DNA from 2 places in the Janthinobacterium paucivorans genome. Region 1 is predicted to be linked to the other one. Evidence: predicted binding sites of a transcription regulator. Region 1 holds the regulator's gene; the other holds the start of a gene.

What was found. Region 1 encodes HrcA, which represses chaperone genes, less so after heat shock. Its sites were predicted from a motif close to TTAGCACTCNNNNNNNNNGAGTGCTAA; they were not measured.
Region 2: the regulator HrcA is predicted to act here: its motif matches at 3,797-3,823, upstream of groES (co-chaperone GroES).

What each region holds. Positions count from the first base shown of each region.
Region 1 is NZ_JBNYXR010000015.1:105,393-119,868, reverse strand. It holds gene dapB (4-hydroxy-tetrahydrodipicolinate reductase) at 1-340, opposite strand, end outside; gene ACQ4V8_RS17560 (outer membrane protein assembly factor BamE) at 360-944, opposite strand; gene fur (ferric iron uptake transcriptional regulator) at 1,161-1,592, shown strand; gene hrcA (heat-inducible transcriptional repressor HrcA) at 1,642-2,658, opposite strand; gene ACQ4V8_RS17545 (HAD family hydrolase) at 2,832-3,557, opposite strand; gene ACQ4V8_RS17540 (hypothetical protein) at 3,802-4,401, shown strand; gene ACQ4V8_RS17535 (hypothetical protein) at 4,438-5,019, shown strand; gene mmsB (3-hydroxyisobutyrate dehydrogenase) at 5,206-6,111, opposite strand; gene ACQ4V8_RS17525 (enoyl-CoA hydratase/isomerase family protein) at 6,243-7,409, opposite strand; gene ACQ4V8_RS17520 (enoyl-CoA hydratase) at 7,402-8,187, opposite strand; gene ACQ4V8_RS17515 (acyl-CoA dehydrogenase family protein) at 8,184-9,344, opposite strand; gene ACQ4V8_RS17510 (CoA-acylating methylmalonate-semialdehyde dehydrogenase) at 9,354-10,850, opposite strand; gene ACQ4V8_RS17505 (short-chain fatty acyl-CoA regulator family protein) at 11,032-12,414, shown strand; gene ACQ4V8_RS17500 (adenosine deaminase family protein) at 12,411-13,487, opposite strand; gene ACQ4V8_RS17495 (nucleoside hydrolase) at 13,516-14,463, opposite strand.
Region 2 is NZ_JBNYXR010000001.1:52,282-66,757, forward strand. It holds gene ACQ4V8_RS00205 (MFS transporter) at 1-832, shown strand, start outside; gene ACQ4V8_RS00210 (hypothetical protein) at 839-1,315, opposite strand; gene groL (chaperonin GroEL) at 1,565-3,214, opposite strand; gene groES (co-chaperone GroES) at 3,265-3,555, opposite strand; gene ACQ4V8_RS00225 (hypothetical protein) at 4,081-4,827, shown strand; gene ACQ4V8_RS00230 (DUF904 domain-containing protein) at 4,924-5,247, shown strand; gene ACQ4V8_RS00235 (cell division protein ZapA) at 5,247-5,558, shown strand; RNA gene ssrS (6S RNA) at 5,715-5,892, shown strand; gene ACQ4V8_RS00245 (EVE domain-containing protein) at 5,972-6,436, shown strand; gene lgt (prolipoprotein diacylglyceryl transferase) at 6,511-7,335, opposite strand; gene ACQ4V8_RS00255 (LysR family transcriptional regulator) at 7,419-8,330, opposite strand; gene ilvD (dihydroxy-acid dehydratase) at 8,504-10,369, shown strand; gene ACQ4V8_RS00265 (c-type cytochrome) at 10,655-10,966, shown strand; gene ACQ4V8_RS00270 (branched-chain amino acid ABC transporter substrate-binding protein) at 11,148-12,290, opposite strand; gene ACQ4V8_RS00275 (hypothetical protein) at 12,303-12,506, shown strand; gene ACQ4V8_RS00280 (DUF2486 family protein) at 12,581-12,976, opposite strand; gene ACQ4V8_RS00285 (DNA polymerase III subunit chi) at 12,973-13,410, opposite strand; gene ACQ4V8_RS00290 (M3 family metallopeptidase) at 13,419-14,476, opposite strand, start outside.

The DNA of each region.
Region 1 (14,476 bases):
CAGCGGCAATCGCCGCCTTGCCCGCGTCATCGAAACCGGTGGTGCCGATGATCATCTTGATGCCGTGCTCGGCGCAATACGCCAGATGCTGCAAAGTGCCTTCGGGACGCGTGAAATCGATCAGGTAAGCGGCGCCCGCCAGGCCGGCAGCCAAGCTGGACTCGATCAGCACGCCGGCAGGCTTGCCGAGGAAGGCGGCCGCATCCTGGCCCAAGGACGGCGAGCCAACGCGGTCGAGCGCGCCAACGAGCACGGCGTCAGGAGCATTGCTGACCGCTTCGATCAGGATATGGCCCATGCGGCCACTGGCGCCAGCGATGGCGATTTTCAATTCAGTCATTTTATTCTCTTACAGCAACTTATTTGGTGGGCTCGGCGATGGCTGCCGGTACAGCGTCAGGCTTGCTCACAGGAATGGCGGGGGCGGCATCGGCCGGCGCTGGCACGGCGCTTGGCGCCGCCGGCGATGGCAGGGCAGCGGCAGGCACGTCGGCCTTGGCAACCTTGGCGAATGGCGACGGACCGGCGATACGGTTGATGTATTCTTTCTCGGTCGGCAAATTGCCGCCTTCGACACGTTCAACTTTGCCATCTTTGCCGAAGTAGACAACCACGCGGCTGCTGGTGGTTTCGCCATTGCCCCGGGCCAGGCGGAATGGATAATCCCAGCGGTCGGCATGGAAAATATCGGTCAGCAGCGAGGTGCCAAAGACGAAACGCACTTGGTCGCGCGTCATGCCCACTTTCAACTGGGCCAGCATCTCTTCGGAGACAAAGTTACCTTGTTGAATGTCGGGACGATACGGCGAGAAAAACCACATGAATTTTTGCAGCGGCGTAACGGTAGTCGTTTGTGCACCCTGCTCAGGGACCACTTCCTTGCCTTCTTTTTGGCTGGCGGCCGGCTTTTCGCCAAGGATGCCGCGGCTGGCGCAGCCAGACATGGCGAGCGCGACACAGACCATGCCTGCCACGACTGGGGCTCGAAATGAAATACGGTGCCAGAGAGATGGCAATACAGCCGGTGTTACGCGCATAAATGACCTCAATTGGATGAACAAAACGCCAGGAGTGACCGGCCTGCCAAAAAATGCATATTTTGGCACTCCCCGACAAAACGCTATATGATAAAGCACCTGACCCACATACGAGCAACAAACATGAGTAACAATCCTAGTGATCTCAAGGCAAGCGGCCTGAAAGCCACCCTGCCACGCCTGAAGATACTCGATATCTTCCAGAGTAGCCCGGTACGTCACCTGACGGCAGAAGATGTCTACAAGATCCTGCTGGCCGAAAATATGGATGTCGGATTAGCAACCGTCTACCGTGTCCTGACGCAATTTGAGCAGGCGGGCTTACTCAACCGCAACCATTTTGAAACCGGTAAGGCAATTTTCGAACTCAACGAGGGCTCCCACCACGACCACCTGGTATGCCTCGATTGTGGCCGGGTCGAAGAGTTCTTCGACGAAGAAATCGAAATTCGCCAGCAAAAAGTGGCCGAAGAGCGCGGCTTCAAGATCGCCGAACACGCCTTGGCCATTTATGGCAACTGCGTCAAGACGGCTTGCCCGCATAAAACTGCCTGAGCCAAGCTTGGCGCTCCTGCGGGAGCGGGCGGCGCTGAAGGCAATACGCTCAATGATGGCTGAGCGCGCTCGACAGTAATTTAGCCGTAATATCGACGATCGGAATGACGCGCTCGTAAGCCATGCGCGTCGGTCCGATCACCCCCAACGTTCCCACGATCTTGCCGTTGACTTCATACGGCGCCGTCACCACGCTCATCTCATCCATCGGCACCAGGTTCGATTCGCCGCCGATAAAAATCTGCACGCCCGTCGCCTTGCTCGACACGTCGAGCAGCTGCATCAAACCGGTTTTTTGCTCGAACATGTCGAACATCTGACGCAGCGAATGCATATTCGATGACAGATCGCTCACGCTGAGCAAATTGCGCTCGCCGGAAATGACCATGTCATCGCTATGGTCGGCCATCGCTTCGCTGCCCGCTTCCACGGCCGCCTGCATCAGGCTGCCCATGTCGTCGCGCAACTGGCGCAATTCGCCCTGCAAGCGCAAGCGCACGGCATCGAACGACAGGCCGCCATAATTCTGGTTGATGTAATTGGCCGATTGCACCAGTTGCGCCGGCGTGTAGTCGGCCTGCGTCAGCAACAGGCGGTTCTGCACGTCGCCCCCCGGGGCAACGATGACGAGCAAGATGCGCTTTTCTGACAGGCGCAAGAATTCAATTTGCTGGAACACCGATTCCCGGCGCGGGCTGAGCACCACGCCGGCAAACTGCGATAGTGACGACAACATCTGCGCCGCATTGGCGATGGTTTTCTGCGGCTGCGGCGTCTGCAGAAGCATGCGCGACTCGACCATGTGCTCATCCAGATGCCGCACGGTCAGCAAGGTGTCGACAAAGATGCGGTAGCCGCGCGGCGTGGGGATGCGGCCGGCCGAGGTATGCGGGCTGGAAACATAACCGAGCTCTTCCAGATCAGCCATGATGTTGCGGATCGTGGCCGGCGACAGGTCCAGGCCGGAGATCTTCGACAAGGCGCGCGAACCGACCGGCAAGCCGTCGGCGATATAGCGCTCGACCAGGGCTTTCAGCAGTGTTTGGGCGCGTGTATCGAGTTGCATGGTGTAATTAATTAGGCCAATTTTCTATAAAACAAGTAGTCATACCAGGAGTGATGCAGGCCGTGGCAGAGGTCGCAATACAAGTCGTAAGCGCCGTAGCAAGCGCCGCATGCAGATTTGCGCCGACAGCGCCAGCCAGCTTGTATTATGCACGTTCGCCCGTCCGGCAGCGATCAATCTTCCAGTTGCTGCTGCAGCCATAGCAGCAACTCGTCAAAGTTGGCGCAGATGGCATCGGGCTGCACGCCGGCAGCCAGGTGGGCGTCGCTGCCCTTGCGGTTCATCCAGACGGCACGCATGCCCGCCCCTTGCGCTCCCGTCACATCGAAATACAGGTCATCGCCCACATACACGGCTTCATGCGGCGCTACGTCCAGCGCGGCGCAGGCGGCCAGGAAGATGCTGGCATCGGGCTTGGCCACGCCAAAGTCGCTGGCGGCGATGGACACTTTGAAATGCTGTGCCAGGCCGATAACTTCAAGGTCCGCATTGCCATTCGAAATCGAACCGACCAGCATGCGCTGGCGCATCCAGGCCAGGCCAGGCAGGACGTCGTCATACGGCTCGACGCGGTTGCGCGCGGCGAGAAAGTGCACGAGGGCTTGCTCGACCAGGGCGCAGTCCTCGCCGACGCTCTCGAAGGCGGCCAGCAGGCCGGCGCGGCGCAACTCGATCAAGTTGCCATGGAAATGCGGTTGCTCCTTGAGCATGAGCAGACGCTGCTGGCGCAGCACCTCGATGGAAAACTGCTGCGCCACCTTGGGCGCGTGCGTCGCCAGCCAGTCGTGTAACAGGGTTTCGGCGGCGACAATCACGGGCGCGATAGGCCACAGAGTATCGTCGAGATCGAACAGGATGGCCTTGGGCGGCACAGCCGATTTTAGAGGGGCAAGGGACATGGGATTCACAGTAGATGCCGCGCCACGGTGCGCAGGCTGACGGTATTGTCGCACCGATCGGCGCCGCCGGCATGGCTGCGCTTTCACGTAATGGGGCCAGGCCAGCGCTTCGCGGCGAAAAATTGTTACAGGGTGATACAAGGCAAGGTCATTCAGCTTGCCAGATAGACTAAAATAGGCGCCATTCCAATGCGGCGCCAGCGTCCGCGTTGCGCTACCCAACCTAATTCGTTTTGGAGAATGTATGAAAAATTTGTACCTGCGCTCGATGCTGGCGGCGGCTTGCGCCGCCACACTGGCAGCCTGCGGCGGCAGCGGCGGCAACCTGTATCTGCAAGGCACAGTCAGCGGCCTGACCAAAGATGGCCTGATTCTGCTGAACAATGGTGAACGCTTGCCTGTTAGCGCAAACCAGAGCAGCTTTGTTTTCACCAAGCTGATCAACACAGATGAGCGCTACGATATCACCATCGCGCAGCAGCCCAAAGGCGCCGTTTGCAGTATTAGCAGTGGCAGCGGCAAAGCATCGCGCTATTCCGTCAGCACGGCCTTTGTCAGCTGCACGACCAACACCTACGCCCTGAGCGGTACGATTACGGGCCTGAGTGCTGGCGGCTTGCGCCTGGTCATGGGCGCCAACGGTACCAGTCCATTGGCTGGTGTCAACTTCTATAAATTCGATGCGATAGCTGACGGCGCCCCATACGGCATTTCCATATTGACTCAGCCAACGGGCCTGAAGTGCCGCTTCCAGGGTTCAAAGAGTGCCGACGGCAGCGATACGGTCGGTACGATGGGTTCGAGCGCCACAAGCGCGGCCACAATCGACTGCACGCCGCAGTAATCCTTGCGATTCGTCACCTATTTTTTGGAGAAATACATGAAGTTATCCTGCTTGCGCCCACTCGCCGCACTGCTGTTGACCCTGGGACTGGCCGCTTGCGGCGGCAAGGCCTCGTATGACGTCAGCGGCACGATCTCAGGCTTGAACAATGAAGGACTGATACTGGCCAATGGCAGCGACACCTTGCCGATTCCTGCTGGCAAAACGTCATTCACCTTTGACAAGCGCATCGACTATGGTACCGACTACAACATCACCGTCAAACAACAACCGGCCCACATGACTTGCGGCATCCGCGGTGGTTCCGGGTCGGCTGGTCACTACATCAATATCAGCGCTGCGGTGGTTTGCTCGCAAAACAGCTATACCGTGGGCGGCACGGTTTCCGGCCTGACGGTGGATGGCTTGGTGCTGATTAACGGTAACACAATCACTGCGGTGACCAAGGACGCCACGGCCTTTACCATGGCCGGCTCTGTCAACTATGGCGATCCGTATGGCATCAGTGTCTCAGTTCAGCCGAAAGGTTTGCTGTGCGTGGTACAGCCAGGCACGGGCGGCGGCACCATGGGCGAAGCGAATGTGACGACGGTGAAGATCGCCTGCAATCCGGCCTGAGCTGCGGGAACGGTAGCGGTTGCGCGGCTACCGGGAAGAGATATCACTGAAATGTATAGTTGATATTAGAAAGATAAATTGGAGTTATATGTGGCGATGCAGCATAATGCATCTGTCTCCTCCAACTCTTCCAAGAATTGGATTTAGCCCGCTTTTACCAGCGGGCTTTTTTTTGCCCAAAATTTCTCAGGCAACAGGCGTTTGCAAAGCAGGCTGCAACATTTGCACGATGCTGGAGAAATCCTGCTGCGCATAACCGGCTTGCGCATGCATCTGGTACAACTGGCGCACCAGGGCGCCCAATGGCGTGGGCGCGTTTGCCGACAAGGCCGACTGCTGCGCCAGGCCCAGGTCTTTCAGCATCAGCGCCGTGCCGAAGCCGCCCGTGTAATGACGCGAAGCGGGCGTGCCGTCCATGACGCCGGGCCACGGGTTGTACACTTCCAGGGTCCAGTTGCGGCCCGAACTCTTGGCCATGATATCGGACAACACTTTCGGGTCGAGGCCATGCGCCACGCCCAGGTTCAGCGCCTCGGCCGTACCGGCCATCAAGATACCCAGTAGCATGTTGTTGCAAATCTTCGCCACCTGGCCCGCACCCGCCTCGCCCGCATGGAAAATATTCTTGCCCATCTTTTCCAGCAGGGGCCGCGCCTGCTGCAAGGCCGCTACGCTACCGCCGACGATGAAGGTCAGGGTGCCCGCTGCCGCGCCCGCCGTGCCGCCCGAGACGGGCGCATCGAGCATGGCAAAGCCGCGCGCGCTGGCTGTCTGCGCCACCTGGCGCGCCACGTCGGCGGCGATGGTGCTGCAATCGATGAACAGGGCGCCGGGCTTGGCCGAATCGAGCACGCCGCCTGGCGCCAGATACAAGTCCTGCACGTGCTTGTTCGCGGGCAGCATGGTGATGACGGCATCGGCCGTCTGCACGGCCGCGCTGGCCGAAGCGGCCGCCGTGGCGCCTGCCTCGACCAGCGAGGCCACGGCGGCCGGCGCCAGGTCGAAGACGGACACGTGGAAGCCGGCGGCCACCAGGTTGCGGGCCATCGGCGCGCCCATGTTGCCTAGGCCGATAAAAGCGATATGTTGCATTTTTATAGTCTCCTGTCGCGCCTAAAAAAGCCCATGGCGTTGTTGCCTTGCCTAGTCGTACTGGGCGTACTGGCCGTACTGCCTTCGGCGAGGCGCCTAGCCCTGAGCATTTTTATGCACTACTTAAATGGTTAAATGGATAGGTCGGCCAGCGGATGCTGTCTCCACGGCGCGGCAAAATACTCGTCCAGATACGTCTCGCTGACCTCGGCCAGGCTGGCCGGCTGCCATTGCGGCGCGTTGTCCTTGTCTATCAGCAGGGCGCGCACGCCTTCGCTGAAGTCGGCATGGGCACAACATTGCACGGCCACAATCAATTCCTGCTGGAACACTTGCGCCAGGCTCAGATGACGCGTGCGTACACGCATTTCCCACACCAGGGCGGCCGAGCTGGGCGCGCCCTTGGCCAGCGAGTGCGCCGCCTTTTGCAACCAGGCCGAATCGCCATCGTAGGCGGCAATGGCGGCCACCACTTCGGGCAATGTGGGCGCTTGCGTCAAGGCAGCGATGGCGTCAAAGTTGGCGCGCACTTCGGAGACGGGCAGCATGGACACCGGGGCCGAGAAACCGCGCAGCAAGCGGTTCAGTTGCTGGTGATTCGCCGGCGCGCTGGCCTGCCATGGCGCCAGCGTCAGCGCGTCGAGCAGCATGGCACGCTCTTCCTGGCGCAGGAAGTAATCGCCGAGGCCAGCAAACAGCGCATCGGCCGCGTTCATCGGTGCCCCCGTCAAACCCAGGAACAGGCCGCTGCGCCCCGGCATGCGGCCCAGGAACCAGCTGCCGCCCACGTCGGGGAACAGGCCTATGCTGATTTCCGGCATGGCGATGCGCGTGCTTTCGGTCACAACGCGATGGCTGGCACCGGCCATCAGCCCCAGGCCACCACCCATGACGATGCCGCCGCCCCACACCAGCAGCGGTTTGACGTAGGTATGGATGCGGTGGTCGAGCCGGTATTCCTCGGCAAAAAAAGCCAGCGCCTGCGGGTTCGGCACGACACCGGGCTGCTCGGTCACGGCCGCACGCAAGCTGCGCACGTCGCCGCCGGCGCAGAAGGCCTTGTCGGTCGACGATTGCAGCACCACGCAGGCAATCGCGTCGTCACCGGCCCAGCGCACGAGGGCGCCATCGATGGCGCGTATCATGTCCAGCGTCAGCGCGTGCAAGGACTTGGGCGCATCGAGGGTGATGACGCCCAGCTTCATGCCGCCGGGACAGCCGCGTTCCTCGATCTTCACTGTTTCAAGCGTTGTTTCAAGCATTTTTTCAGCCATTGTTTCATTGATTGTTTCAGCCATTCTTCCACTCCGCCTGACGTTTTTCCAGGAACGCTTGCACACCCTCTTTCTGGTCTTGCGTCTCGAACAGGCCCAGGAACAGGGTGCGCTCATCGGGCAAGGAATTGATCAGCGGATGGCTGCGCGCGCCCTGGATCAGGGTCTTGCACGCCGACACGCTGCTGGGGCTCTGGCGCGCCACTTTGGCAGCCAGGGCCAGCGCCGTGGCGGCAGCCTTGCCAGTTGGCACAACTTCCTCGACCAGGCCGATGGCCAGGGCCTTGGCCGCATCGACCCGCTCGCCGCATAAAATCATGCGCTTGGCCCAGCCTTCGCCCACCAGCCACGGCAAGTGCTGCGTGCCGCCCGCACACGGCAGCAAGCCGACGGACGCTTCGGGCAAGGCCATCTGCGCGTGTTCTTCGGCAATGCGGATGTCGCAGGCGAGCGCACATTCGAGCCCGCCGCCCATGGCATAGCCATTGATGGCGGCAATGCTGACGCCGCGAAACGCCGACAGCGCTTCGAAGGCCTCGCCAAACGCGGCGGCCATGGCGAACGCCGTGTCCTTGTTGCCGTCGGCAAATACTTTCAAATCGGCACCGGCCGAGAAGAACTTCGCGCCGCCACCGGTAATGACCAACGCGTACACGTCCGGGTCGGCATTGAGGTCAGCCACCAGCTGCGTCAGCGCGTTCAGGCTGGCCAGGGTCCACGTATGGGCCGGCGGGTTATCGAGGGTCACCAGGGCCGTGTGGCCACGGCGTTCCAGCAACAAGTTGGCATACACTTTGCTCATCGTAAGGTCTCCGTGGCGCCATCTTTCAAAATCGCTCGCGCGACGATCAGGCGCATGATTTCATTCGTCCCTTCCAGGATCTGGTGCACCCGCGTATCGCGCACATGGCGTTCGAGCGGGTACTCGCGGATGTAGCCATAGCCGCCGTGCAGCTGCAGCGCATCGTTGGATACATTGAAGCCCACGTCGGTCGCAAAACGCTTTGCCATGGCGCAATATGCGGTGGCATCCGGACTTTCCTGATCCAGCTTCCAGGCCGCCAGGCGCACCATCTGGCGCGCCGCCACCAATTCCGTCAACATATCGGCGAGCTTGAATTGCAAGGCCTGGAATTGGGCCAGCTCGCGGCCGAACTGCGTGCGCTCCTTCATGTAGGCTTGCGCGCGCGTCAGGGCCGCTTGCGCCGTACCCACCGAGCACACGGCAATGTTGATGCGCCCGCCGTCGATGCCCTTCATGGCGATGGCAAAGCCTTCGCCTTCCGCGCCCAGCAAGTTACCAACAGGTACTTTTACCTGGTCGAAACTGATGATGCGCGTGGGCTGGCTATTCCAGCCCATCTTTTCTTCTTTCTTGCCATACACGATGCCGGGCAAATTTGCCGGCACGGCAAAGGCAGAAATCCCGCCAGCACCCTCGCCGCCGGTGCGCGCCATGACGATCAGCATGTCCGTCTGGCCGGCGCCGGAGATAAACGCTTTCGTGCCGTCCAGCACGTAAAAATCGCCATCCCTGACAGCTTTCGTGCGCAGGGATGCCGCGTCGGATCCCGACTGCGGTTCCGTCAGGCAATAGCTGGCCAGCTTCTGGCCGGCGGCCATGGCCGGCACCCACGCCTCGCACAGGGCTTCCTGGCCCCAGCGCGCCAACATCCAGGTGGCCATGTTGTGGATCGTAATGTAGGCCGTGGTTGAGGTGCATCCAGCGGCCAGTTCCTCGAAGACGATGGCCGCATCCTGGCGCGACAGACCCATGCCGCCCCAGCGCTGCGGCGTGTACAGGCCGCAAAAGCCCATCTCGCCCGCCTTGGCAATCGTTTCCACGGGGAAGATCGATTCCGCATCCCAATGCGCCGCGTGCGGCGCCAGTTCGCCTTCGGCAAACGCGCGCGCCGCCTGCTGGAACTCGCGCTGCTCGTCGCTCAATTCAAAGTCCATGCCAGCTCCTTACTTGAGGCTGATGGTGGTGTTGACCTTGCCGACCGAGGCCGCATCCGTAAACCAGCGCTGGGTAATCGTTTGCGTCTGCGTATAGAACAGCACGACTTGCTTGCCGAACGGCCCCAGATCGCCGAGCTTGGAGCCGCGCGAACCGGTGAAGCTGAACAGCGGGACGGGCACGGGAATGGGCACGTTGATGCCGACCTGGCCCACGTCGATTTCTTCCTGGAAATGGCGCGCCGCCGCGCCGCTTTGCGTGAACAACGCCGTGCCGTTGCCGTTCGGATTCGCGTTCACCAGGGCAATGGCTTCATCGAGCGTGTCGACTTCGACGACGATCAGGACGGGTCCAAAGATTTCCTGGTCATACACGACCATGCCCGGTTCCACGCCGGACAAAATCGTCGGACCAATGAAATTGCCGTTCGGATAGCCGTCGACCTTCACGTCACGGCCATCGAGGGTCAGCACGGCGCCCTGTTCAATGCCCTTGGCGACCAGGCTGAAAACGCGCTCTTTTGCCGCGCAGGAAATCACGGGGCCCAGGTCGGGATTATCCTTGCCCGCGCCCACCGTCAGCGTTTGCGCCTTGGCGGCCAGTTCCGGCAGCCACTCACGCGCGGCGCCCACCAGCACGGCGACCGAGGCGGCCATGCAGCGCTGGCCAGCCGCACCGAAACCGGCACCGAGCAACTGGTTCAGGGTTTGCTCTTTATTTGCGTCCGGCAAGACGACGGCGTGATTCTTGGCTCCCATCATGCATTGCGCGCGCTTGCCGTTCAGGCTGGCGCGCTGGTACACATGCGTGCCCACTTTGCTCGATCCGACAAACGAGATCGCCTTGATGTCCCGATGGTCGCACAGGGCGTTGACCACGTCTTCGCCGCCGTGTATCACGTTCAGCACGCCGGCCGGGATGCCCGCTTGCAGCGCCAGGCGCACGAGTTTTTCCGTCACCAGCGGGTCTTGCTCCGATGGTTTCAGTACAAACGTATTGCCGCAGGCAATCGCCATCGGGAACATCCACAGGGGGATCATGGCGGGGAAGTTGAACGGGGTAATGCCGGCGCACACGCCCAGCGGCTGCATCACGCTGTAAGTGTCGACGCCACCGGCCACGTTTTGCGCATATTCGCCCATTTGCAGGGTGCCGATGTTGGCTGCGTGCTCGACCACTTCCAGGCCGCGGAAGATATCGCCTTCCGCGTCGAGCAAGGTCTTGCCCTGCTCCATGGTGAGCGTCGCGGCCAGGTCGGCCATGTTTTCGCGGATCAGCTGTTGAAGTTTGAGGAAGATGCGGGCGCGCGCGCCGATCGGCGTCTTGCGCCAGGTTTTGAAGGCGCGCTGGGCGGCGGCGATGGCGGCATCGACTTCGTCCGGCGTGGCAAACGGCACACGCGCCAGAACTTCCTGCGTGGCGGGGTTGACGACATCGCGCCAGACGGTGGTCTTCGATTCCAGCCACTCGCCGTTGATCAGCAGTGGAACGGTCGGAACATTCATAGCAGCAGCGTTTTGCATGGTCACTCGGTGTCTCCTCATTGGGGTAGTGGTCTGTTTGCATTATTCGCACAATACGGGCCGCAAACAAGGCGTGAAAATGCGAGATAATGCAAAGCTGAATCTGTTAATCTGCAAACATTGTAAATTTGCAGATTCCACAAACCGGCGAAGAGGAAACGCGATGGCGAAGGTTTTCATGGGCGTGCGCCTGCAGCGACTGCGCGAGGAACGGCGCATGACGCAGGTGGCGCTGGCCAAGTCCCTGGGCATCTCGCCCAGCTATCTGAACCAGATGGAGCGCAACCAGCGTCCGCTGACGGTGCCGATTCTGTTGCGTATCGGCAGCGTGCTGGGGGTCGATCCGCAAATCTTTTCCGAACATGACAGCGCCAGCCTGGTAGCCGACGTGCGCGACGTATTGGGCGAATTGCCCGACGCGCCACCCACCTCGATGGCCGAGCTCAAGATGCTGGTGGAAAACATGCCGGAACTGGCCCGTTCCATCCTGCTACTGCAGCGGCGCTACCGGGTGATGGCGGAGCGGGCCGATACGCTGGCAGCGCGCCTCGATGACGGCAGCCGCGGCGCCAGTTCGGCCGCGCCCTCCACGGACGAGGAAGTGCGCGAATACCTGAACCGACGACAAAACTATATCGATGAACTGGACCGCGCGGCGGAGCTGGTGGCAGGCGAACTTGATGCCCAGTTGCGCACGCTCGATGCGTTGCAAAGCCGCTTGCTGGAGCGCCACGGCATCGAGGTCCGACTGTCCGATGGCGACGCGGGCATGGTGCGCAAGCATCGCTACGATGCGCAGCAACACATACTGTGGCTGCCCGACACCCTGACGGGCGGCCAGCGCGCCTTCCAGATGGCGGCGCAAATCAGCCTGCTCGAGCATAGCGACCTGATCGACGCCCTGGTGCTGGCGGCAGGGTTTTCGGGTGCGGCCGCGCAAACGAGCGCACGCTTGGCGTTTTCCAATTATTTTGCGGGCGCCCTGCTGATGCCGTACCAACGCTTCTTGCAGGCGGCGGAAACGCGCGCCTACGATATCGAGCGCCTGGCGCACCAGTTCGGCGTGGGGTTTGAGGCCGTATGCCATCGCCTGAGCACCATGCAACGCCCGGAGGCGGCGGGACTGCCGTTTTTCTTTGTCAGAGTCGACCGCGCGGGCAATGTCTCGAAGCGCCAGTCGGCCACGGACTTTCACTTTTCAAGGGTGGGTGGCACCTGCCCCCTGTGGATCGTGTACGACGCCTTCAGCCATCCGGGCCAGGTGCTCACGCAAGTGGCCAGCATGCCCGACGGTTGCACCTACCTGTGGATCGCGCGCCAGGTCAGCACCGCCTCGCCGGGCTTTCGCGCACCGGGCAAGACGTTCGCCGTGGCGCTGGGCTGCGACATCTCGCAGGCGCACCGGCTGATTTACTCGAAGGGACTCGATTTGCACGACCCGTCCAGCGCCACGCCGATTGGCACCGGCTGCAAGGTGTGCGAGCGCCAGGCCTGTCCGCAGCGGGCGTTTCCCTCGCTGCTGCTGCCGCCACCCGCTTCGGCTTAGGAGGCGTCGACCACGCGCGCGCGCAGCGCATCGAATTGGCGCGTAAATTGCGCGCGCCAGTCGCGCCGTGTGGACTCGTCTATCCAGGCTGCGTCGAGGCCATTGAGCATGAAGCCGCGCATGTCGTCGAGGCCGAAACCGAACTCGCGCATCATCATCCAGGCGCCCGTCGGCGTCACATGGTGCAGGGTCGGGTCGTCCGTGTTCGGATGCAGTTTCAGTCCCAGCTTGGCCATGGCGCGGATCGGGTGGTCGAGCGCCCAGCGCTCGGGCGCCAGAGTGCGCAAATAATACGAATTGGTGGGCACCACCGTGAAGACCAGGCCGCGTTCGACGCAGCGCTGCGCCAGTTGAGCATTATCAACGATCGTGTAGCCATGGTCGACACGGTCCACCTGCAACAGCTCGATAGCCGTTTCCACGTTTGTCCACGGCATGCCGAATTCGCCCGCATGCGCCGTGCACTTGAAACCGGCCTCGCGCGCGGCCCGGTAGGCTTCGATAAAGAGCTCTGGCGGGCGGTCGTTTTCGCGGTAGTCGATGCCGATACCGATTACTTCCGGCGCGCGGTGCGCCTTCATCCACGCCACCACCTGCACCGCTTCCGCAGGAGCGGCTTCACGGTCGATACTGGGGATCAAACGGCCGATCACGCCAAAGTCGCGCTGTGCGTCGCGGATGGCGGCCACGATGGCGTCTTGCGCTGCGTCATAGCGGATGCCCGAGACGCGCACGGTACCGGTCGGATTCCAGAAGAACTCCGCATAGCGCACGCCGTGGCCATGCACGTCTTCCAGGTATTCGTAGGCGAGGCAATACAGGTCGGTCGGCGTAACGATCAGGTGCGCGTCCAGCGCGCGCAGCACGCGCAGCACGCCGACCGGTTTGTCGCCACGCGTATAGAACGCGTCGATTTCCTCGGGGCTGACGACATTGCCCGTCTTGGCGGCCAGCGCACGGAAAGTGGCTTGGCGCACCGTGCCAAACAGGTGGCAATGCAGCTCCACCTTCGGCATGGCGCGTAAAAACTGTTCGATGCTCAAGGCTGGCAAGGGGTCGGCAAGGTGTCGCATGAAGCTCGCTTCGTTAGTGGAAAAAAGGTCAGGCCAATATGGCGGCCAGGCGGCGCATCAAGCGCTCGATCGCCGCTGGACCATCGGCCAGCATCGCCACTTGCACGTTGATGGCGGCGCGGCGCGGCACGCGAAATTCGCACACCGTCATGCCGCGCGTCAGTTCGCCCGTCAATTCGATGGCCACGTGGGCGCTCTGGAACTGGAATAGCTGTGGCGCTTCCAGGTACAGGGCCACCACCGGGTCATACATGGGCATGGGCACGCAACCGTCGCTGCTGCGGATGCGCACATATGCTTCCAGGTAGCCGGCCAGAAGCTGTGCGCGCGGCGTGCCGATGGCGCGCAGGCGTTCCACTTCAGCGTTCGTCACCAGCAACTGGCGGCACAGGTTCAAGCCGAACATGCGCAGCGCAATGCCGGACTTGAACACCGCGCTGGCAGCTTCCGGGTCCGCATAGATATTGAATTCGGCCGCCGCCGTATGGTTACCCTGGTCGGTGGAGCCGCCCATCAGGATGATTTCGACGATTTTTTCCGCGATATCGGGCGCCTTGGCCAGCGCCGTGGCCAGGTTCGTCATCGGCGCGATGGCCATGATGGTGATCTGGCCAGGGTGGGCGCGCACGGCGGCGATCAGCGCGTCGACGGCGTGGCCCGGCGCATCCGTGGCTGCACCGGGCGGCAAAATATCTCCCGTGGTGGGCATGCCGCTGTCGCCGAGGATGCGCTGCGCCGTCTCGATAACGCCCGCCAGCGGTTCTTCGCAGCCCCGATAAATGGGCACCGTCAAAGCGTCATGGGCCTTGATGCGCAAGGCATTGTCATAGGTGATATCGACCGGCGCATTGCCCGCCACCACGCTCACGCCCAGCCACTCGATAGCGGGATTGCTGCCCAGCAGCAGCATCGTCAGCCAGTCGTCAAATCCGGGATCGGTATCGAGCCAGATCTTTTTCAAAGCTTGCGTCATCATCGTTTCCAGTCGG
Region 2 (14,476 bases), on a different contig from region 1:
GCGGCGTGGCGCGGCGACGGGCATCGTCATGACCGCATTTGCCATGGCGGCCGTGGGCGGCGTGCCCATCGGCGTGGTGCTGGCCGCCCATTTTGGCTGGGCTTCGCCATTCTTCCTGCTGGTCGTGCTGTCGCTGCTGATCTGGTTGGGCGCGGCGCGCGTGCTGCCATCGCTGACGGCGCACGTGGGCGCGGCCCCCACGCCGCTGCGCCAGGTACTGCCGAATTTGCTGGCGCTGCTGCGGGAGCGGCGTCACCTGCAAGCGTTTGCCTTGTCGATTGTCAATATGACGGCCGGCATGCTGGTCATTCCCTTCATTTCGCCTGTGCTGGTGGGCAATATGGGACTGGCGCCGGTCGACGTCACCTGGGTCTACCTGACGGGCGGCTGCGCCACCATCTTCACGGCGCGCCTGATCGGGCGCTGGGCGGACCGGGCCGGCAAGCAGCAGGTGTATCGCTGGGTCTCCCTGCTGTCGATCGCGCCGCTGCTGTTCATCACGCACCTGCCGCAGTTGTCGTTGCTGGCGCTGATGTTGCTGTTTCCATTTTTTATGGCCCTGGTATCGGGCCGCACCATCCCGCTGCAGGCGCTGCTGACCAGCATCCCGCAGCCGCAGCAGCGCGGCGCCTTCCTCAGCGCTAATTCGGCCCTGCAAAGTTTGGGTAGCGGTCTGGGCGCCTGGTTGGGCGGCTTGAGCTTGCACACGGACACGGCCGGCCATATCAGCGGTTATGGCTGGAATGGCTGGCTGGCGGCGGCGTTGTCACTGTGGACGGTGTGGTGGGTGGCGCGCGTGCGCGGCGCGGCGCCACAGGGCGCGCCGGCGTAGGAGCGTTTATTGGGTGGCGGTGCGCTGCATGGGAGCGCTGTCCTTGCGCCATTGTTCCAGGCTCAGCAGCTCACCTGTGACGCTGTCGTCGACGAGGATGCGCTTGCCATCGGGCGTGACGACAAAGCTTTCCCAGCGGTGGGCCGCTTCCGGCGTGCTTTCGAAAAAGCTCAGCTGGTAGCAAACGACGCCATCGACCAGGCGTGTCTCGGGCGACGTTTCCATCACCGCACCGTGCGCGCGTCCGCCCGAGGCTTTTTCGATATGCGCCGACCAGGCCTTGATTTCCGGCAGCGCCATCAGCGCATCGACGGCGCGCGCGTTCTGCTCTTGCGCCGCCGATTGGCTGCTCGCGGCAGGTGGATTGCCGTCGTGCTGTGCGGACCGCTGGTGCAGATAAAAAGCGCCTAGCCCGGCGGCCAGCAAGCCGGCCAGGATGCCGGCGATGATGGTGGTTTTGGAAGAGGAGGCGCGTGGCGGCATGGTGGTGAGCATGAGAAAGAGGGACGATGGCGGCCATGCTAAAGCAAAACACGCAGGCCGGCAATCGCCTGGCGAGCCTAAGGGGCTTGTCTAAGCAATCGACGAAAAAAAATCGACGAAAAAAAAGCTACCTTCCGTAGAAGATAGCTTTCGGGGCTGCCGGGCAGGCGCAAACAGCTTTTGGCCTGTCTGTCCTGGCCCGGCATAGGCATCCCCGCGCGCCGTCGCCTGCGGGCGGGGACGCCGGGCTTACATCATGCCGTCCATACCGCCCATGCCGCCCATACCACCCATGCCGCCGCCCATGCCGCCGCCTGCTTTGTCGTCAGCGATTTCGCAGACCATGCAGTCGGTTGTCAGCATCAGGGAAGCGATCGAAGCGGCGTTTTGCAGCGCCGAACGGGTCACTTTGGCTGGGTCCAGAACGCCCATTTCCACCATGTCGCCATACGTGCCGTTGGCAGCGTTGTAGCCGTAGTTGCCCGTGCCAGCCAGTACGGCTGCCACGACGACCGAAGCTTCTTCGCCAGCGTTTTGCACGATCATGCGCAGTGGCTCTTCCATTGCGCGCAAGACGATCTTGATACCAGCATCTTGATCAGGATTGTCGCCCTTGACCGTGATGTTGGCGCGTGCGCGCAGCAGGGCTACGCCGCCGCCTGGCACGATGCCTTCTTCCACGGCAGCGCGGGTAGCGTGCAGTGCATCTTCAACGCGGGCTTTCTTTTCTTTCATTTCGACTTCGGTGGCTGCGCCAACCTTGATCACGGCAACGCCGCCAGCCAGTTTGGCTACGCGCTCTTGCAGTTTTTCACGGTCGTAGTCCGAGGTCGCTTCTTCGATCTGTACACGCACTTGTTTCACGCGTGCTTCGATCGAGGCAGCTTCGCCGGCGCCATCGATGACGATGGTGTTTTCCTTGCCCACTTCGATGCGTTTCGCTTGGCCCAGTTCGGCCAGGGTCACTTTTTCCAGGGTCAGGCCGACTTCTTCAGCGATCACTTGGCCGCCGGTCAGGACAGCGATGTCTTCCAGCATGGCTTTGCGACGGTCGCCGAAGCCAGGTGCTTTCACTGCGCAGGTCTTCAGGATGCCGCGGATGTTGTTCACAACCAGGGTCGCCAGCGCTTCGCCTTCGATGTCTTCTGCGATGATCAGCAGTGGACGGCCAGCTTTAGCGACTTGTTCCAGTACCGGCAGCAGGTCACGGATGTTCGAGATTTTCTTGTCGCACAGCAGGACGAATGGGCTGTCCAGTACGGCAACTTGTTTCTCTGGGTTGTTGATGAAGTATGGCGACAGGTAGCCGCGGTCGAACTGCATGCCTTCAACGATGTCCAGCTCGTCGTTGAGCGACTTGCCGTCTTCAACCGTGATGACACCTTCTTTACCGACTTTTTCCATCGCTTCAGCGATACGCTCGCCGATCGAGTAGTCCGAGTTCGCCGAGATCGCGCCAACTTGGGCGATTTCTTTGGTGGTGGTGCAAGGACGGGCGATTTTCGCCAGTTCTTCGACCGTCGCGGCAACCGCTTTGTCGATACCGCGCTTCAGGTCCATCGGGTTCATGCCGGCGGCAACGAACTTCATGCCTTCGCGCACGATGGCCTGGGCCAGTACGGTAGCGGTGGTGGTGCCGTCGCCGGCGTTGTCGCTGGTGCGGGAAGCAACTTCCTTGACCATTTGCGCGCCCATGTTCATGAGCTTGTCTTTGAGTTCAACTTCTTTCGCTACCGACACACCATCTTTGGTGACGGTAGGGGCGCCGAACGAGCGCTCCAGGACCACGTTGCGGCCTTTCGGGCCCAGCGTTACTTTGACTGCGTTGGCGAGGATATTGACGCCTTCGACCATCTTGGCGCGCGCTGCGTCGCCGAATACTACTTCTTTAGCTGCCATGTTCAATTCTCCTGAGTTTCGGGATGTATCTGTCTACAACGTGGAAACAATTACTTGACGACGATCGCCATGATGTCTTCTTCGCGCATGACCAGCAGCTCATCGCCGTCAACTTTGACGGTTTGGCCGGCGTACTTGCCGAACAGGACGCGGTCGCCTACTTTGACATCCAGAGGACGCACTTTGCCGTCGTCGAGAATCTTGCCATTGCCTACGGCAAGGACTTCGCCTTGATCCGGTTTTTCAGCAGCTGCATCAGGAATGATGAGGCCGGACGCAGTTTTGGTTTCCTGGTCGAGGCGTTTGACGATGACGCGATCGTTCAATGGGCGCAGATTCATACAAAACTCCTTAAAGTTCAATGGATAAGTGTTGCTAAATGAATACATGACTGGCACAGCGCCAGACGTGCTTTCAGTGACCGCCGTTGAAAGCAGCCCGCAACGGTCAAGCAAACCCCATGTCATGCTGTTCTTGCCTTTATCCGGCAGTAGTGCATCGCGGCGTCGCCCGCCGCGTAGCGTTCCCTGCAGTGGTCTGGCAAGCACCATCATGTCCTGAGGATTGCTACGAAAGAGTTTGTTAGCACTCTCTACTAACGAGTGCTAATTATAGGGACGGTAGGGGGCTTATTCAAGGGCTTATTCACCGGAAAGATATGCTTGGACGTTCTGCGCAGCCTGCATTTACACAGGGTTTGCGCTGGCGCAAGCCAACTTGCCGGGCGTCAGCAACAGGCGCGACTCTAGCATGCTCGGCAGACGAGGGGCGTTCCTGTACGCGCAGGAAACAGAGTTTGACTATGGAATTTAATAAGATGATTGCAATTGCATATCAATATCAGCATTTAGGCCAGAAAGAACCGCATGCCACTGCCGATTTCCCATCCCGTCTTGCACCTGTTGAACGCCACCGTCATCGGCCTCGCCTGCCTGGGCAATGCCGCCGCGCAAACGCCTAGCATCGTCGACGAGATCAGCGTGGCGACGCTGACGCCGCAGGAAAAGGAAATGTTGCTGGGCGACTTGTTCAACGCCTTGAACAAGGCTGACGACGAGCAGGCCGCGCAGGTGTGGAGCAACGGCGGCAATAGTGGCGGGCTGGTAAAAGTCACGTTTAGCTTCAGCAACTCCGGCATGACGGAGTTCAGCCTGAAGGCGCACGTCTGCCGCGATCTGAAATTCGTCGTCACGGCGGGTGAGAAGTCGCAGGATTTGAGCCGGCGTACCTGTTCGCACAACAGCGGCAAGTGGGATGTGCAGGGCAAGGATGCAGCCCCCGTCGTGTATCGGCCTTTCTTGTCGGACGTGACGGTGGCCAAGCTCAATGCCAAGGAGCAGCAAGCGCTGCTGACGGCCGCCGTGCGCACTTTGAAAGATGAAGAGGATGGCAAGACGCGCCAGTGGAGCAACAAGGGCTTGGGCAATGCGGCGCCGCTGGCAGTGCGCCTGACGCCCTCGCGCACGGATGCCAAACCTGGCAGCTACCGCCGTACTTGCCGCGACTTGACGATGCTGCTTGACGGCAAGGGCGGACAACAGACGCTGACGCGCCGCTCTTGCGAAAACCGCTATGGCGGACTCGATATCGAAGCCGATTACGTCGACGAGTAAAACGCTGCCTTCGCGGCGCTGGAAGATGCGCGCACTTGACGAAAAGCGCCGGAAAAATCGTGTAATGTCCGCCAACTGCCCTGCATTGATGTAAATATGTGTGACAGCGACCTGATTCGATTGACGCCCGGGGAGCGTCCGCCCTATAGTGGCGGGATGATTTCCGAATTCAATGAATTATCCGACAAAATCGGCCTGCTGGCCGAAATGACCCACGCGCTGCGCCGTGAAAACGCGCAACTGCGCAAGGACAATGCCGCGTTGGCCGCCGAGAACGCCCAGTATGTGCAACGCATGCGCGAGGCGCAGGAGCGCGTGGAAGCATTGCTGGAAAAAATTCCCGAACTGGTGCAAGCTGGCCTGGAGCAAGCCGCTTCGGAAGCGGGCGCCTACCCTACCGAGAACGAGAAGGAAGCGTAATGGCGCGTGTCGATGTCAATATCATGGGCCAGTCGTATAGCATGGTGTGCCGCGACGGTGAAGAGCGCGCGCTGCGCGAAGCGGCGATCTATCTCGATAGCAAAATGAAAGCCATCCGCGACGCCGGCAAGGTCAAGGGCAATGATCGCATCGCCGTACTGGCCGCCCTGGGTGTGGCTGCGGAATTCCTCTCCGTGAAGTCGCCGCAAGGCCCGCTGTCGGAATTGACGATAATGGAAGTGAAGCAAAAGATCTCGGCCATGCACACGGTGCTCGACAGCGCCCTGACGCCCCAGGAAAATCTTTTTTAAACACTCAATCGTGGCTACTGTGCAGGCGCACAGTAGGGTTTCCTTGTCACACTTCGCCGCCTCTCGCCACGCCTTTGTTCGGTGTTGTACACGGGATTTTAAGCGGGCACGGCACGATATGTCTTTGCGATGCGCGCTCAAAGGAGTAAACTCATGCTTACCCTGCGGTGTTCGCGATTGCCATATATTCCTTGAACCATTTATGCGCATCGGTTGCGAATTTTGTTCGATGGGAGTGAGCGTCGCTCGTTCGACGAACCCGAAATTGAACTAACGTGACCACCTTGAACCGTTTGGTTCGGGATGCCGGCATAGCGGCACAGGCGGGGCCCAATTTGCACTACAACTGAAAACGGTTGCCGCATCGATGCGCAACCGTTTTTTTACGCCTGTCGCTGTGATACGGAGTCTGGATGAAACAATATTGGCTGATGAAATCGGAGCCCGATGAAGTGAGTATCGACGACTTGATGGCCGCGCCCAAGCACACCCTGTCGTGGTTCGGCGTACGCAATTATCAGGCGCGCAATTTCATGCGCGATGGCATGCAGGTGGGTGATGGCGTGCTGTTTTATCACTCCAGTTGCCCGCAGCCGGGCGTGGCAGGCGTGGCCGAAGTGGCCAGCGGCGCCTATCCCGATCACAGCCAGTTTGAAGCAGGCGGCAAGTATTTCGATGCCAAGGCTACGTTTGAGCAGCCGCGCTGGATCAGCGTCGACGTGCGCGGCGTGAAGAAGACGGCGCTGCTGTCCCTGTCCGAGATGCGCCAGATGCCGGAGCTGGAAGACATGCTGTTGCTCAAGAAGGGCAGCCGTTTGTCCATCACGCCGGTGACGCCGGCGCAATGGACAGTCATTACAAGCAAGTTAAAAGCATAAGCGAGGCATAAGCGAGGCATAAGCGAAGCCTAAGCGAGGCATAAGCGTAGCCTAAGCGTAGCCTAAGCCCTGCCTCAGGCCGGGCGGGGCTTGGTGGGCGGCGTGCCCATTGCCTGGCTTTTATACGCCCATACCAGCAGCGCAATGGCGCCGACGATCATTGGCAAGGACAGCATTTGGCCCGAGGTGATCGGCACGCCCAGCCACACGACTTCCCAGTCCGGCGTGCGGAAGTATTCGGTGAAGAAGCGCGCGCAGCCGTACAGCAGGGTGAACATGGCGCCCACGGCGATGCGCGGGCGTTGCTTGCGTGCATACAGCCACAGAATAATGAACACCAGAATGCCGTCCACCAGCATTTGATAGAGCGGCGATGGGTGCACGGGATACGCGATGCCCGGCCATTGCATGGCCCACGGCAAGCTTTCCGGCGCTATGCGGCCCGGCAGTTCGGCATTGATGAAGTTGCCCAGGCGGCCGGCGGCATAACCGAGCGGTACCAGCGGGGCGATGAAGTCGAGCACGTCGAACAGCGAGCGACCGGCCTTGCGGCTCCACAGGTACATGGCCACGATGACGCCGAGGAAGCCGCCATGGAAGGACATGCCACCGTGCCACACCATGAAGATTTCCAGCGGATTGTGCATGAAATATTCGGGGCGGTAGAACAGCACTTCGCCCAGGCGCCCGCCGATCACCACGCCCAGCATGCCGTAGAACAGCATGTCATCGAGGTCTTCCTTCTGCCAGCCCAGCACGGCGATGTGCGCCTGTTTGATGCGCACGCGGCCCAGGATAATGAACAGGGCAAAGGCCAGCACATACATCAAGCCGTACCAGTGCACGGCGAGCGGGCCGATCTGGATGGCTATCGGGTCGGGCATCGGGTGTATCAGCATGGGGTTTCTTTCTATATGTATGTAAAGCCAAGGTTGCGTAGTATGGCGGCGCCAGCAGTTTTTTGCCTTAGCGGCCACTTAATTTAGCTGGCAGTAGCGCTTATCTGCTTGCGCAGCAGCGCCAAAAAGCCTTGCAGCACGGAAGACGGATTGTCGCGGCGCCAGGCCAGGCCGGTTTCCACCAGCGGCGTGGCGTCCTGCAGCGGCCTGTATTCTACGCCCGGGCGCATCAGATTCGATACCGATTGTGGCACAAGCGCGATACCCATGCCAGCCGAGACGAGGCTGACGATGGTTTGCATCTGTATCGCCTGCTGGCCGATCTGCGGCGTGATGCCGGCGGCGCGGAACACGCCCAGGATTGCGTCGTGCAGGGCGGGAGAAATTGCGCGCGGAAAAATGATCAGCGGCAGGGGCGGCAGGTCGCGCAGGTTCACGGGGCCGGGCATCTGCAACAGGTCGAGGCAGGACGGCGCGGCCAGCACCAGCGCTTCGGTCAGCACGGGCAGGTAATCGAGCGCCCCTTTCGCCTTCTCGGGCAGGGGCGGAATCAACAGCCCCGCATCCGTGCGCCCGGCCAGCAATTCGTCGAGCTGCAGGTCGGAGGTGGCTTCCTGTAACTGGATCTGCACCTGTGGATAGGCAGTCTGATAAGCGCGCAGCAAGGGCGGCAACACGCTGTAGTCGGCCGAGGAAACGAAGGCCAGGCTCAATCGCCCCGCTTCGCCCTGCGCGGCGCGCTGCACCAGCGCGGGCAAATCGAGCGCCTGCGCCAGCAGCCGGCGCGCCTCGGGCAGCAGGGCCGTGCCGGCTGGTGTCAGTTGCACTTCGCGGCGCGTGCGCACGAACAAGGGCGCACCCAGCAGTTCTTCCAGGGCCATGATGGTTTGCGACAGCGGCGGCTGCGTCATGTGCAGTCGCGTGGCGGCGCGGCCGAAGTGCAACTCTTCGGCGACGGTAACAAAGTAGCGCAACTGGCGCAGTTCAAGATTCATATGTGTTTCCATGCAGATTGAATGCTGTGATATGAAAAAAGACTCACAGACACGCGCATCATATATTTGACAGTGGCGCGCGCGCAAGGCAATCTGGTGTATCCCCACTGTATGCAGGGTTTTGCTGAAAATCCGCGCAGTCAGGCATCAATCATCCTTGGAAGGACCCCATCATGCCGCAATACCGCTCCCGCACCACCACCCACGGCCGCAACATGGCTGGCGCCCGCGCCCTGTGGCGCGCCACCGGCATGAAGGATGGCGACTTCGACAAGCCGATCATCGCCGTCGTCAACTCGTTCACGCAATTCGTGCCTGGCCACGTGCATTTGAAAGACCTGGGGCAGATGGTGGCGCGCGAAATCGAGGCGGCCGGCGGCGTGGCCAAGGAATTTAACACCATCGCCGTCGATGACGGCATCGCCATGGGCCACGGCGGCATGCTCTATTCACTGCCCTCGCGCGACCTGATCGCCGACTCCGTCGAATACATGGTCAACGCCCACTGCGCCGACGCCATGGTGTGCATCTCGAACTGCGACAAGATCACGCCGGGCATGCTGATGGCCGCCATGCGCATCAACATCCCCGTGGTCTTCATCTCGGGCGGCCCGATGGAAGCGGGTAAGGTCATCAAGGTTGTCAACGGCACCCAGAAGATCATCAAGCTGGACCTGGTCGATGCCATGATCAAGGCGGGTGACAGCAGCGTTTCCGACGCCGACGTGGACGAAATCGAGCGTTCGGCCTGCCCGACCTGCGGTTCCTGCTCCGGCATGTTCACCGCCAATTCGATGAATTGCCTGACCGAGGCGCTGGGCCTGGCCCTGCCCGGCAATGGCACCATCCTGGCCACGCACTCGGACCGCCAGCAGCTGTTCTTGCGCGCTGGACGTCTGATCGTGGAGCTGGCCAAGCGCCATTATGAGCAGGACGATTATTCGGTGCTGCCACGTTCGATCGCCACCAAGGCCGCCTTCGAGAATGCCATGGCGCTCGATGTCTCCATGGGCGGCTCGACCAACACCGTGCTGCATTTGCTGGCCGCTGCACACGAGGCGGAAGTGGAATTTACCATGGCCGACATCGACCGCATTTCGCGCAAGGTACCGTGCCTGTGCAAGGTCGCGCCGATGACGGATAAATACCATATCGAAGACGTGCACCGCGCGGGCGGCATCGTGGCGATTTTGGGCGAATTGGCGCGTGCTGGCTTGCTCGATACCACCCTGCCGACCATCCACGCGCCGACCCTGGCCGACGCCATCGCGCAAAACGACATCATGTGCACGGACAATCCGGCGGTGCATGAACTGTTCCGCGCCGCACCGGGCGGCGTGCCGACGCAGACCGCCTTCTCGCAGTCGGAGCGCTTCGCTGCCGTTGACACCGACCGCAGCACGGGCTGCATCCGCGACAAGGCCCACGCTTACTCGCAAGATGGTGGCCTGGCCGTTTTGTACGGCAACCTGGCCGAAAAGGGCTGCATCGTCAAGACGGCGGGCGTCGATGACAGCATCCTGAAATTTTCGGGCAAGGCGCGCGTGTTCGAGAGCCAGGACGCGGCCGTCGCTGCCATCCTGGAAGATAGCGTGCACGAAGGCGATGTCGTCATCATCCGTTACGAAGGCCCGAAAGGCGGTCCGGGCATGCAGGAAATGCTGTACCCGACTTCCTACATCAAGTCCAAGGGCCTGGGCAAAGCATGTGCGCTGTTCACGGACGGGCGCTTTTCGGGCGGCTCTTCGGGCCTGGTGATCGGTCATGCCTCGCCGGAAGCGGCCGAAGGCGGCGCCATCGGCCTGGTGGAAGAGGGCGATTTCATCGACATCGATATCCCCGAACGCAGCATCAACCTGCGCGTGACCGATGTGCAGCTGGCTGCGCGCCGCGCCGCCATGGAGGCGAAGGGTGATGCGGCCTGGCTGCCCGTCAAGCGCGAGCGCTATGTGTCGCAGGCGCTGCAGGCCTATGCGGCGCTGACGACGTCGGCCGACCGTGGCGCCGTGCGCGATCTGTCGCAACTGAAGAAGCGCTAAGCTAAGCGCAGCAGGCAAAACCTGCTGCGCTCGCGACGTTTGTGCCTGGTGTCGTACACCGTGTTGTTGTGTAAGTGCGACGGCCGGCCCTGTTTGAGCCTGCTACGGCGCTTGTCCTTACATCGGCTTACAAACAACATGGTCAGGCGCGTGCAGATGGGGCAGAATATAACTGCCTGATGGTTGCCACATTGCGTTACTACATTGAAACGCTTGATCTGGGCTCGTGGTGCATCTGCGGAAACACAGTAAAATGCCGCAGGAAGTAACTTTGGAGAAAAGACAATGAAACGTTTAATGTTGGTGAGTGTATTGACCGTATCGGCCCTGGCATCGCAAGCAGCGTTGGCCAATCCGGATCTGGCGAAAGCAAAAAACTGCATGGCTTGCCACGCGGTGGGGACGAAACTGGTGGGTCCTGCGTATAAAGACGTGGCGGCCAAGTATGCCGGTCAAAAAGACGCGGAAGCTAAGCTCGTAGTGAAAGTCATGAAGGGCGGTTCCGGCACCTGGGGCGCGATCCCGATGCCAGCCAATCCGCAAGTGAGCGAGGCCGAAGCCCGCACCCTGGTCAAATGGGTGCTGGCACAGAAATAATCTGTGCCGCAGTAGCTGCAATCAACGCGTCGGTCATTCCGGCGCGTTTTTTTTGCGGCGTTTCAAAGCCTGCGAGCGATGCCGGGGCCGGGTCACGAGGCTGGAACGGATGGCGCGGTGTGCCACGTCGTATGCCTGGTGGCAGACTGGCGGCGCTACGCCTTAGCGTAGCGCCGCTAGTTCATTTGATCACTTCCATTTTCGTCTTCTTGCCGTCACGGTAAGTAAATAAAGTCAGCGCGCCATCCTTGATGTCGCCGTTGGCATCGAACGAGATGGGCCCCGTCACGCCCTGGTAGTTCACCTTGGCCAGGAAGGGCAGGTACACCGAAGGCTTCGACGATTTTGCATCGGCCATGGCGGTGGCCATGGTCATCACGGCGTCGTAGACGTACGGCGCGTACAGCTGTACTTCCATCGCGTATTTCTGCTTGTAGCGGGCGCGGAAATCGTCCATGCCTTTTTGCTGCGCGCCCGTCACGCCGCCCGCCTCCGCACAGGTGACCATGTCTTCACCCACCGCGTCGCCGGCCAGCTTGCCCAGCGGTTCCGTGCACAAGCCATCGCCGCCCATGAACTTGGCCTTGATGCCCAGTGCCTTCATCTGGCGCAGCATGGGGCCGCCCACGGAATCCATGCCGCCAAAGAAGATCAGGTCGGGATTTTTCGACTTGATGCTAGTCAGGATGGCATTGAAGTCAGTGGCGTTGGCGTTCGTAAATTCCTTGCCGACGATTTGCACGCCGGGTGCCGCTTTCTTGGCGCCCTTGACGAACTGTTCCGCCACGCCTTGGCCGTAGGCCGTGCGGTCATCGATGACGGCGATTTTCTTCGCTTGCAGTTTGCCCACGGCATACGCGCCCAGGGTGCCGCCCAGCTTGTTGTCATTGGCCACCACGCGGAAGGCCGTGTTGAATTTTTGCTGGGTGTACGTCGGGTTGGTGGCGGCGGGCGAAATTTGCGCAATGCCGGCATTGAAATAAATGCGCGAGGCGGGTATCGTCGTGCCCGAGTTCAGGTGGCCGATCACGCCGTTGACCTTGGCGTCGACGAGTTTTTGTGCCACGGCAGTGCCCTGCTTGGGATCGGCTGCGTCATCTTCGGGCACCAGCACGAATTTGACGACTTTGCCATCGATCTTGAAGCCTTTGGCGTTCAAATCATCGATCGCCATCTTGGCCGCGTTTTCATTATCCTTGCCCAGGTGGGAGCTGGCGCCAGAGACCGGGGCGACATGGCCTATCTTGATGATTTCCTGTGCGCCCGCATGGCCGGCAAAGGCGAGGGCGAGGGCGACAGGAAGGACTTTGGTCTTGAGCAGCATAAACATTCTCCTATGGATAAAGATACGGCGGCGTCTCGTGAAACCGCTATGGGGAGCGGTACGTGTGAAGAAAGGTACAACAAAAAACAGGCGGCGCAAAGCCGCTTTTGGGGCTTTTTGCATTTTGTCGCAACAATCACCAAAGTGCGGCGCGATGCACCGATTTCGCAGGCGCGAGCGCACCAAACAATGGCGTTTGGCGGGGGAACGGTGTAGGGGGGGATGCTGGCATTGGCCCAGCGGCAAGGACTGGGGTCGGACCCTCAGAGTCCGACCCCGGCAATTCGCCGTTAGGGGTAAAAGTGGCTTGATTGCTGTGCAGGCCGATGCAAATGCCCCAGCTCATGAGTGACCGCATGCGCGACGATCTGTTCCAGCGATTGCTGCAAGTCTGCGCGCAATGCGCCGCGCATGCCGATCAGGGCATTGTGCAAGGCCGTCTGCAGGACGTGGGCGATGCGTTCTTCGAGCAGATGGTCGATCTTGCCCTGCACTTGTTGCAAGATGCGTTGCGTCAGCCGCTGTTCGATGGCGTCCCAGTCGGGTTGCGCCACGCTCGGTAGCGATACAGGCATTTTTTCCACGGCGGGCGCCAGCGCCGCTGGTACCAACGCTGGCGGCACTTCCGGCCCCAGCAGCACTTCCGTCAGCAAGGGGATGCCCTGGTCGAATGGCTGCCCGCTCATGCTTTGCCCGCTGAGTTGCCGGCCACAAAGTGGGTCGGCTGCACGTCTTGCTGGCGATAGTGCAGGAAGCGCTGGCGGCCCGCCTGCGCATCTTGCTCATCCATCGAGACGATTTCGAAGACGCGCTGGAATTGCGCATAGTTGGGCGGCGGCAGCTGCGACAGGTTGACGAGGATGTCGTGGTGCGGCAGCGCCGCCGCCACGTCATCGGTCAGGATGATGGGCGTTTGCGCCGCCAGCGGGTCGCCGGCCAGCACGTGCGGCAGGAAATCCGTGGCCGAAACGGTCCACATGGCGCTGTTCAAGGCATTGAGCTGGGCGCTGTCGGCCGCCAGCACGACGACCTTGTTGCCGGCCATATAGGCTTTGCGCGCCAGGCGGCAGGCGTAGGCCAGCTTGTCGGGCACGTTGCTGTGAAAATCGACGCGGCTCATGGCAGGGCTCAGGCTGCCATGCCGCTATGGCGCAGCAGGGCATCGATCGATGGTTCGCGGCCGCGGAAGGCGGTAAACGATTCCAGTGCCGGGCGCGAGCCGCCGACGGACAGGATTTCCTGCAGGTAGCGCTTGCCTGCCTGTGTGGTGGCCGCCGGTCCCAGCGCGCGCGCTTCTTCAAACGCCGCATAGGCGTCGGCGGACAGCACCTCGGCCCATTTGTAGCTGTAGTAGCCGGCCGCGTAGCCACCGGCGAAGATATGCCCAAAGGCATTCTGGAAGCGGTTGAACGGGGGCGGGATGATCAGCGCGAACTGTGCGCGCACGCCGTCAATCAGCTGCTGCACGCTCTGGCCCGTGCTGGCATCGTAGTCATAGTGCAAATGCATGTCGAGCAGGGAAAACTCCACCTGGCGCAAGGTTTGCAAGCCGGACTGGAAATTCTTGGCCGCCAGCATCTTGTCGTACAGCACGCGCGGCAGCGGCTCAGCCGTGACGGCATGCGCCGTCATGTGCTCGAGCACTTCCCATTCCCAGCAGAAGTTTTCCATGAATTGCGATGGCAGTTCCACGGCATCCCATTCGACGCCGGCAATGCCCGACACGCCCAGCTCGTCGACGACGGTCAGCATATGGTGCAGGCCGTGGCCGAATTCGTGGAACAGGGTGATCACTTCATCGTGTGTGAACAGGGCAGGCTGGAGCTGGCCATCGAGCACGGCGGGCTGCGTGAAATTGCAGGTCAGGTAGGCGATCGGTGTTTGTACTTGGCCAGCATCGGCGCGGCGCCCGCGCGCGTCGTCCATCCAGGCGCCGCCGCTCTTGCCCGCGCGTGCATACAGGTCCAGGTAGAACTGGCCGACCAGCTGGCCGTCGCGCTCGATGCGGTAAAAGCGCACGTCCGGATGCCAGACCGGTGCCGTATCGGGCTTGATCTCGACCGCGAACAGGTTCTGGATCTGGCGGAACAAGCCATCGATCACCTTGGGTTCAGGGAAATACTGTTTGACTTCCTGGGCCGAGAACGCGTAGCGGCGTTCCTGCAGTTTCTCGGAAGCGTAAGGCA